DNA from 3 places in the Streptomyces sp. NPDC001787 genome. Region 3 is predicted to be linked to each of the others. Evidence: riboswitches for the same ligand, from Rfam matches in the RefSeq annotation. Region 3 holds a riboswitch; each other region holds the start of a gene.
What was found. Region 3 has a riboswitch for cyclic di-AMP ahead of ABT170_RS18620 (transglycosylase SLT domain-containing protein). Riboswitches for the same ligand answer to the same signal wherever they lie in the genome.
Positions count from the first base shown of each region.

Region 1: linked by a shared signal. The riboswitch ahead of ABT170_RS24810 (C40 family peptidase) and the one ahead of ABT170_RS18620 (transglycosylase SLT domain-containing protein) in region 3 are both predicted to bind cyclic di-AMP.
Region 2: linked by a shared signal. The riboswitch ahead of ABT170_RS32655 (M23 family metallopeptidase) and the one ahead of ABT170_RS18620 (transglycosylase SLT domain-containing protein) in region 3 are both predicted to bind cyclic di-AMP.

Region 1 covers NZ_JBEOZE010000019.1:121,599-124,863, forward strand. The annotation lists gene ABT170_RS24800 (ATP-dependent Clp protease proteolytic subunit) at 141-776, shown strand; gene ABT170_RS24805 (hypothetical protein) at 784-1,092, shown strand; cyclic di-AMP (ydaO/yuaA leader) riboswitch at 1,642-1,806, shown strand; gene ABT170_RS24810 (C40 family peptidase) at 1,810-2,280, shown strand; gene ABT170_RS24815 (LysE family translocator) at 2,299-2,940, opposite strand; gene ABT170_RS24820 (LysR family transcriptional regulator) at 3,013-3,265, shown strand, end outside.
Region 2 covers NZ_JBEOZE010000032.1:70,158-73,422, forward strand. The annotation lists gene ABT170_RS32650 (PP2C family protein-serine/threonine phosphatase) at 1-711, shown strand, start outside; cyclic di-AMP (ydaO/yuaA leader) riboswitch at 1,029-1,181, shown strand; gene ABT170_RS32655 (M23 family metallopeptidase) at 1,193-2,224, shown strand; gene ABT170_RS32660 (aldo/keto reductase) at 2,424-3,265, shown strand, end outside.
Region 3 covers NZ_JBEOZE010000012.1:79,705-82,969, reverse strand. The annotation lists gene ABT170_RS18625 (GMC oxidoreductase) at 1-531, opposite strand, end outside; gene ABT170_RS18620 (transglycosylase SLT domain-containing protein) at 719-1,615, opposite strand; cyclic di-AMP (ydaO/yuaA leader) riboswitch at 1,618-1,776, opposite strand; gene ABT170_RS18615 (FAD-dependent oxidoreductase) at 2,265-3,265, shown strand, end outside.

The sequences.
Region 1 (3,265 bases), on a different contig from region 3:
ACCATCACCTTCTGTACGTCCTGTACATTTCTTACGGACGCGGCCGCAGGCACTCCAGGGACCACGTGCCCGGGAGCGGCGTGCCCGCAGAACAGCGACCCACCGAGAAAAACCGCGCAGATCCCAGGAGAGGCATCGCCATGATCCGACCTGCCGCCCGTTACGTCCTGCCGGAGTTCACCGAGCGCACCGCGACCGGGACCCGGACCCTGGACCCCTACTCCAAGCTGCTGTCCGAGCGGATCGTCTTTCTCGGCACCCCGGTCGACGACACCGCGGCCACCGACCTGATCGCGCAGTTCATGTATCTGGAGCACGCCGAACCGGACCGGCCCATCTCGCTCTACATCAACTCCCCCGGCGGCGAGTTCAACGCCATGGCCGCGATCTACGACACCATGCAGTACCTGGCGTGCGACGTGGAGACGTTCTGCCTCGGCCAGGCTTTCTCCAGCGCCGCCGTGCTGCTGGCGGCGGGCGCACCGGGCCGCCGACATGCCCTGCCCGGCGCCCGGGTAGTCATCCGGCAGCCGACGCTTGACGAACCGGTCCGGGGCCAGCCGTCCGATCTCGAAATCGAAGCACGCGAGCTGATGCGGGTGCGCGAGATGCTCGCGGCCATGCTGGCCCGCCACACGGGCCGGTCCACGGAGCGGATCACCGCCGACATCGAGCGCGACACCATCCTCGACGCCCGGGCCGCCCTGGCGTACGGGCTCGTGGACCACGTCATGGAGAACCGCGGCCCGTCCCGGCCGCCGCACCCCCCGAGGTGAACCGACCATGCTTCCACCGGAGTATCCGCCGCTCCCCGCGCTGACCCGCGCCGAGGGGGAGTTCATCGACCGTTACCTGGAAGTTCTCGACCAACTGGGCCGGATCAACCCGGCCCGCGGCAGTGACACCTATGGCGCGCTCCGGGCCGCACAGGCCCTGGCCTCCCGGGCTACGGCGCTGCGCGACGCCCTGGCGCTGATGCACGAACGGGGTGAGGCGCAGATCCACGCGTCGACGCTGGCGCGGGCCATGCGCCTGCTCGACGGGGAACGCCGCGCCGGCCGGGTCACCATGCCCCCGCCACCGGTGGGCTGACCCCGTCCCAGGCCCGCCACCGGGCCGGGGATTCCGCCCGTCCGCTCTCCCGGCACCGGCTCCGGCTCCGTACCCGGCACCTCATCCGCCACCGGCTCCCGGCTCCCGCTCACGGGGAGCCGGGACTTCGCCACGCCCGGTCCGGCCTGGCCACGCCTCACCAAGCCTCGCCCCGCCACACCTCATGCGCCCTTCCGCGCCCCGCCGCACCTCTCCGCGCCCGCCCCGCGACACGCCCGGCAAGGAGATCAGATTTCCTCCCTCGTTCGGCGTAGGCGGTCCCCCTCGCGAGGGACAGCCCAACTTGCGCTCAGCGCGTGGACAGTACTCGGAATCTGACGTTCCGTCGCTGGTACGAGACTGGTCGCGCAGCCCGGCCGAGGGCGGAAATCGGGCTCGTCCACCCGAACGGATCAGTCGTGACGACTCTCACAAATCGCTGTTTCAGCTCGGAAATCCGGCACTCCGTGAGTCAAGATCCCTGGGACGACAAGCCCCCGCCACCGCGGCGGGGCGGTCCGGGCGGACGCCGAGTCCTGCCGCTGCCCGGATGACTGGTCGACAGAAGTGGATCGGCAGGAGTGGAGGACCCGAGCACAACGGGTCGGCCGGGCAACCGGTCGCCCCTCGGGGTGAAGCCGCCAAGTGCGGCCGGGCAACTTCGCCAGCCCGAACCCGACAGGTCATCCTTCACAGGCGGCTGACGAAGGGTTGCGCATGACTGCGCAGGTACATGTCCCGTCTCTGCTCACCCGGGCCGGTACGGCCTCGGTCCTCACCTTGGCCGTCGGCTCCGCCATGCTGGCGCCGGGGCTGGTCAACGAGGCCGAGGCCGCCACGCACTCGACGAAGGCGCTCACGATCGCCGCGTCGAAGAAGGGATCGCCCTACAAGTACGGAGCATCCGGTCCGCGCCGGTTCGACTGCTCGGGGCTGACTCTCTACTCCTTCAAGAAGGCCGGCAAGAAACTCCCGCGCACGGCCCAGCAGCAGTACAACAAGACCCACCACATCTCGAAGTCGAAGCGGAAGAAGGGCGATCTGGTCTTCTTCCACTCCGGCCGCAGCGTCTACCACGTGGGCATCTACGCGGGCAAGGGGAAGATCTGGCACTCCCCGAAGACCGGGGCGGTGGTCCGGCTGGAGAAGATCTGGTCGAACAGCGTGTGGTACGGACGGGTCCGCTGACCTACGGCCGGACCCGCTTCAGCGCAGCAGCGGTCCGGTCACCAGCACGAGTCCCAGTGCGGTGAGCGCCGCGCCGCTGCCGCCCTCGATCGCACGGGCGGTGCGCGGCCGGCGCAGCCACCGCCCCAGCCGGTCCACCAGCAGGGCCACGGCCGGGAACCAGACGAGCGCCAGCGCCACGACGACGGCCGCGAGCAGCAGGGTCCTGGGCAGCGGCGGCTGCCCCTCGGGCACGAACTGGGGCAGCAGGCTGAGAAAGAGCACCGGCGCCTTGGGGTTCAGCGCGTTGGTCAGAAAGCCCTGTCGCAGGGAGCGTCCCAGCTCCTTCCGCGCGGGACCGGCCTCCGGTTGCGCCGGCCGGTCCGGCTCGGCGGGCCGCCGTCTCAACGCCGACAGGGCGCCGATGCCGAGCCAGAGCACATACGCGCCGCCCAGGAGCTGGACGGTGCGGAACAGTACGGGCAGGGTCACCAGCACTGCGGCCAGGCCCGCCACGGCCAGCGCGGTGTGCACCAGCAGTCCCCCGGCGACGCCCAGCGCGGTGGCGACCCCGGAACTGCGCGAGGCGAGTGCGTTGCGTACGACGACGGTGAAATCGGCGCCGGGCAGCGCGACCATCCCCGCGGCGACTCCCGTGAAGGCGAGCAGTTGTGCGTCCATGGTTACACCCTGGACCGGAAGAGCCTTTAGCGTGTACTTGCAATCTTCTGGGTCTGCCAAAAGGAACGCTTAATGTACGACCCGACACGGCTGGCGGCGCTGGTGGCGGTCGCCGAGGCCGGATCGATCACGCGTGCGGCGGCGCGTCTGGGCTACACCGCGCCCGCGCTCTCCCAGCAGCTGGCCAAGCTGGAGCGCGAGGCCGGTGCGGCGCTCCTGGTCCGTCATCATCGCGGGGCACGGCTGACGGCGGCCGGTGAGCTGCTGGCGGGCCGGGCCAGAAGAGTCCTGGACGAGCTGGACCAGGCGCGGCACGAGCTGGCCC
Region 2 (3,265 bases), on a different contig from region 3:
TACGAGGCGGCCCAGGCGGACGAGTTCGTCGGCGGTGACCTGTTCGCCGTGGCGGACACCCCGCACGGCGTACGCCTGGTGCTCGGGGACGTACGGGGCAAGGGGCTCGACGCGGTCGAGGCGGTGGCGGTGATCATCGGGGCGTTCCGGGAGGCCGCCGAGCAGGAGCGTTCGCTGGAGGGGGTCGCCCAGCGGCTGGAACGGGCGCTGGCACGGGAAGGGACCCGGCGCGGCGGGCTCGACGCGATGGAAGGGTTCATCACGGCGGTGCTCGTCGAGATCCCGCCCGGTTCCCTCTCCTTGCGCATCGTCAACCGGGGGCACCCCGAACCGATCCTGCTGCACGCGGACGGAGCGCTGGAGGTGCTGTCGCCGACCGTGCCCGCGCTGCCGCTCGGGATGAACCTGGGTGCGTGGCCGGACCGGGCCGACGAGTGGGGACTGCCGCCCGGGGCGACCCTGCTGCTGTTCACGGACGGCCTCTCCGAGGCGCGGGACGCCTCCGGGGCCTTCTACGACCCGGCGGCCAGGCTGCGGGGCCGGATCTTTCCCGGGCCCGAGGAACTGCTCTCCGCGCTCACCGACGATGTCCGGCTGCACACCGGCGGCCGGTCCACTGACGACATGGCACTTCTCGCGGTGGGAAGGCCCGCTGAGGGACAGCCGGAGCGCCGGACGACCGTGAGGATCGTGGGCCGGGGCGATGAATGAGCGGGACGTGCGGGCGCGAGGCGCCGGCGTGACATGCGGACGGACGGGCGTGACATGTGGACGTGCGGGCGCTCCGGTTGCCGGGCGATACCACCGTCCGTAATCGAAGGACACCGCTCCGCATAACGTTTGATGCGACGTCAGAAATCAACTAGTGATCGAATCGTGCTCTGCTCGTCCGATTCGGGACGGTTGCGTCCTGTAAGTCCAGGCCGAAGTCGCGAACGATCACTCGGAAGAGCTTGGAATAGGACCCGTCCGTCTATTAACGTTCGATAACGCAGCGCGGTCGTCCCAGTCGTCGCAAGAGGCGGCACCGTGCGCGAGCGCCGAATCCCGCAAGGGAACCGGGGAACCACCTACATGGGGTGAATCGGACACCTGTGTCTCGTCAGAGACGGAGGGGCCCGTAGGAGACCTTCCTGCTCCGAACCCGTCAGCTAACCCGGTAGGCGAGAAGGAAGGAAAGGAGTGCGCCCACGTGGCGTCCAACAAGCCTGCCCCCGAGGCCCCGTCACCCTTCGCCACCGGCAACTTCGGTGACGCGGACAGGACCTGGGAGGAATGGAATCCCACCGAGGAGTCCATCCGGCCCGTGCGCGGCAGGCACCGCGTAGCCAAGCAGCGGGGACTCGCCCGTAGCTCCACCGTCCTCGGCGTCGGTGTCATCGCGGCCGTCGGAGCGGGCGGCATGGCCACCGCGCAGAGCAAGCCGCCGGTCTCCATATCTCTTCCCGATTCCCTCGCGGCCAGTCTCCCCGACGCCAAGTCCCTTCCCGGTGTGGGCTCCTTCCTGTCCGACGACGAGGACAAGAAGCCGGTCGCGACCGCACCGCTCACCTCCGCGGGCATCACCGACGCCGAGGCGGAGCAGGGCACGACCGACCCGGGCGAGGCACTGCGCGCCCGCATCCTCCAGCAGGCCGAGCAGCAGCAGGCCAGCGCCGACGCCGAGGCCAAGGCCGCCGAGGAGAGGGCGGCAGCCGAGAAGGCCGCCGCCGAGGCCAAGAAGCAGCAGGACAAGGCCGAGGCCAAGGCCGCCGCCGAGAAGAAGAAGGCGGAGGAAGCGGCGAAGAAGAAGGCGGAGGCCGAGCGCCTCGCCAAGCTCGCCGCCAGCTACGCGCTGCCGACGTCCTCGTACAGCATCACCTCGACCTACGGTCAGTCCGGGACGATGTGGTCCTCCGGCCACCACACCGGCCTCGACTTCGCGGCGCAGAGCGGCACCCCGGTCAAGGCCGTGCACAGCGGCACCGTGAAGTCCGCCGGATATTCCGGCGCGTACGGCTACCGCACGGTCCTGGTGCTCGATGACGGCACGGAGATCTGGTACTGCCACCAGTCCTCGATGAACGTGTCGGCCGGTCAGAAGGTCAGCACGGGCGACACCATCGGCCGTGTCGGTGCCACCGGCAACGTCACCGGCGCCCACCTCCACCTGGAGGTCCACACCCCGGGTGGCTCCGCCATCGACCCGATGAGCTGGCTGCGCAGCAAGGGGCTCACGGTCTGAGAACCCGTTGGGTGATCTCCGGGCGGAGGTCACCCGGCAGGCTCCGGGCCCCCGCACCCGCACCGCGCTCCCCCCGCGCCCTCACCGGGCGCCCCCGAACCCCGGCAGCCCTGACGCACACCCCCCGACGTCAGGGCTGCCGGTCCGTTGTCATGGAATAGCGCCCCCGGGTGCTCTCGTTGAACCCTCTATGACTTCTGTGACTTCTCTGCGCCCGCTCGGTTCCTCCGGCCTTCAGGTCTTCCCCCTCGCCCTCGGCGGCAATGTCTTCGGCTGGACGGCGGACGAGGCACAGTCCTTCGCTGTGCTGGACGCGTACGCCGCGGCGGGCGGCAACTTCATCGACACCGCCGACTCCTACTCCGCCTGGGTCCCCGGCAACGAGGGCGGCGAGTCGGAGACTGTCATCGGCAAGTGGCTCGCCTCGCGTGCCAACCGGTCCGACATCGTCGTCGCCACCAAGGTCGGCGCCCACCCCGCGTACAAGGGGCTCTCCGCCACCACCATCAAGTCCGCCGCCGAGGAATCGCTGCGCCGGCTCGGTACCGACCACATCGACCTGTACTACACGCACTTCGATGACGAGACCGTCCCGGTCGAGGAGATCATCACCGCCCTCGACCAGTTGGTGAAGGACGGCAAGGTGCGCGAGATCGCCGCCTCCAACATCAGCCCGGAGCGGCTCCAGGCGTCCCTGGACTTCTCCGAGCGCGAGGGCCTGGCCCGTTATGTCGCCCTCCAGCCGCACTACAACCTGGTCTCCCGCGACACCTACGAGGGTGCCCTCCAGGACACCGCGGCCCGCGGCGGTCTCGCCGCCGTCCCGTACTTCGCGCTGGCCTCGGGCTTCCTCACCGGAAAGTACCGTCCGGGTACGTCGGTCGACAGCCCGCGGGCCGAGGGCGCGGGCCGGCACCTGGAGTCGGAGCAGGGCCGCAAGGTGCTGGCGGCGCTCGACACGATCGCGCGGGAGCGCGAGGCCGAGATCGCCACGGTCGCCCTGGCCTGGCTGGCCGCGCGGCCGACCGTCGCCGCACCGAT
Region 3 (3,265 bases):
GGCGCCGAAGTTCTCGCGCCGGGGGGTGACGGCCATCCCCCCGTTGACCAGCGAGCCGCCGCCGACGCCGCGGCCCTGGTAGACCGTGATGCCGCCGAACTCCTCGGCGTCCAGGATCCCGGTGTAGCGCGGGATGTTCCGGTCGATCGGGAAGCCCAGGAAGTTGCTGAGCGGCTGTTTGGTCTTGGTCCGCAGCCAGTAGGAACGGCGGTCCGGGCTGGTCGTGTTGGCGAAGATCCTGCCGTCCGGCCCGGGGGTGTCCCAGGCCATGCCCATCTCGACCATATGGACATCCACGCCCGCCTCGGCGAGTCGCAGCGCGGCGACGCAGCCGCCGTATCCGGTGCCGATCACCAGGGCCGGGACATGGGCCCCGGGATCGATCCCGGCGGTCGCCACCCCGGTCTCCGCCCTGGCCGAGGCCGGGTGACCCGCCAGGGTCACGGCCCCAAGAAGAGAACCTGTTCCTGCAAGGAATCTTCGACGCGAGACGCCCTTGGATCCCGCATTCTGCATGGTAGTGTCACTCATGTGACATCCCTCACTCTCGACAGAGTGAAACAGGTTCTACTGTCGAACGCGTGGTAAGTCACTACACACTCACGGGTAACTTGCAGTCCGGCCCAAGGCCGTACCGGCACAGGCCGGCGGGCGGCACGGAGTCCTGCGACCCCGCACCGCCCGCCGGCCTGCCACTCACTCCCGCGGCTGCCGGGTGTCAGTACGCCCCGAACACATTGTCGATCGAGCCGTACTTGTCGGCGGCGTAGTTGCACGCGGCCGTGATGTTGGCGACCGGGTCGAGGCTGTCCATCGACGTACCGGGCACGTGGTAGGCCTGGAAGGTCGGGTCGATGACCTGGAGGAGACCCTTGGACGGGGTTCCGGCGGCGGCGTTCGAGTCCCAGTTGTTGACGACCAGCGGGTTGCCCGAGGACTCGCGCATGACGTTGCGGTGGATGCCCTCGTAGCTGCCGGGGATCCCGTGCTCGGCCATGACGGCCAGCGACTCCTTGATCCAGCCGTCGAGGTCGTTCGTGTACGCCGTGGGCTGCTCGGCCGCCACGGCGGTGGTGCCGGCACCGGCGGCGGCCTCGGTGACCGTACCGGTGGCCACGTCGGCGGCGGAGCCGTTGGCGGCCGGCTGCGCGCTCGTGCGCTGCGAGCGGTCGGCGCGGTCGCCCCCCTCGCTCCGGTCGGACGAGGAGACGGTGGACCCGGGCTGTGCCGGAGCCTTGGATCCGATCGACAGCTTGAGGCCGGGGTGAATCAGGTCGGGATTGTCACCGACGGCCTTTCGGTTGTCGTCGTACAGCTTCTGCCAGCCACCACCGAGAGAATAGCTGCGGGCGATCTTGGAAAGCGAATCGCCCTCGACCACGGAATGGGTCGTGGCACCCGACTGCTGCGCGGCAATTTCCTTGACGGATACGGCAGTCGGCGCCGCCGCCTTTTCGGCGGCGATGGAGTGCTGCGCGGGTGCCGCGGGTGCCGCGGAGGCGAAGCTCGCACCGGCCAGCGGGAGCACGAGAGCGGCTCCGCCGGTGCCCACGGCGATGAAACCGCGGGTCAGACGGGCGGACGTGGAACGACGGTGCTTGCCCGTTTCGGGCATGGTGAATTCCTCTCCGCCGCCTGCGAGGTGAGCTGTCGGGTTCAGGCTGGAGCTGCCTGGCCGCATGTGAATGCGACTTCACCCCAGCCGGTCCGGATACCGGACCGGCGTCTTACCTGGGTCCCCCGCTCCTGCCGTACGTGAGTAGGTTCGATTGCCGGACGGCGGCAGGATTAGGCGTTCCATCCGGATTGACGGTGACCGTAGGCGAGAAATCTTGATCGGAACAAGCCCTGAATTCCGAATCGCATTTACCTCGCAAGATCAATTGACGGAAACCCCTGTCGGCAATCCCACGACACGAAGTCAGATTCCCCGGCACAGAAGGGAACCGGGCGGCGCGTGACAGCGTCCGGGGCCCGGAACGTGACGCTCACCACTGAGTCCGATAAGGGCGATTTGCGCGAGGCGCGAAACCGGCAAACGGCCTGAATGATCTTTTATGAAGAGAGGGATCAATTCCGGTCAATCGCTCAAATCGCCCATTTCGAGCCCTCGGGGCGGGCCGGCCGGAAGCTCCGCGGGACCCCGGCCCGACGTCCGGACGCGACAGGGCTTAACGTGTGCGTTGGAGACTGGTAAGCCAACCCTTACCTCCGCTGCTCGCCGCACCCTGCCCGCGTTCGTCCGCCCTAAGGAACAACACGCCATGACACGCCCCGTCCGCGTCGCCATCGTCGGAGCCGGTCCCGCCGGGATCTACGCAGCGGACGCGCTGCTGAAATCCGAAGCCGCACAGGACCCGGGTGTGTCGATCGACCTGTTCGAGCGCATGCCCGCCCCCTTCGGTCTGATCCGCTACGGCGTGGCCCCGGACCACCCCCGGATCAAGGGCATCGTCAAGGCGCTGCACCAGGTGCTGGACAAGCCGCAGCTGCGGCTCTTCGGCAATGTCGACTACCCCCACGACATCGGCCTGGACGATCTGCGGTCCTTCTACGACGCCGTGATCTTCTCCACCGGCGCCGACGCCGACCGCGCGCTCGACATCCCCGGCGCGGATCTGGACGGCTCCCACGGAGCGGCCGACTTCGTCTCCTGGTACGACGGGCACCCCGAGGTACCGCGCACCTGGCCGCTGACGGCGGAGAAGGTCGCCGTGCTGGGGGTCGGCAACGTGGCCCTGGACGTGGCGCGCGTACTCGCCAAGACGGCCGACGAGCTGCTGCCGACGGAGATCCCGGCCAATGTGTACGAGGGCCTGAAGGCCAACAAGGCGCTGGAGGTGCACGTCTTCGGGCGGCGCGGCCCCGCCCAGGCCAAGTTCAGCCCCATGGAGCTGCGGGAGCTCGACCACTCGCCCAACATCGAGGTCATCGTCAACCCCGAGGACATCGACTACGACGCGGGGTCCATCGAGACCCGGCGGGGCAACAAGCAGGCCAACATGGTCGCCTCCACGCTGGAGAACTGGGCGATACGCGACGTCGGTGACCGGCCGCACAAGCTGTTCCTGCACTTCTTCGAGTCGCCGGTCGAGATCCTGGGCGAGGACGGCCGCGTGGCCGGTCTGCGTACCGAGCGCACCGAGCTGGACGGCACCGGCAACGTCCGGGGTACCGGCTCCTTCACCGACTGGGACGTGCAGAGCGTCTACCGCGCCGTCGGCTACTACTCGCAGGAGCTGCCCAAGCTCCCCTTCGACGTGGC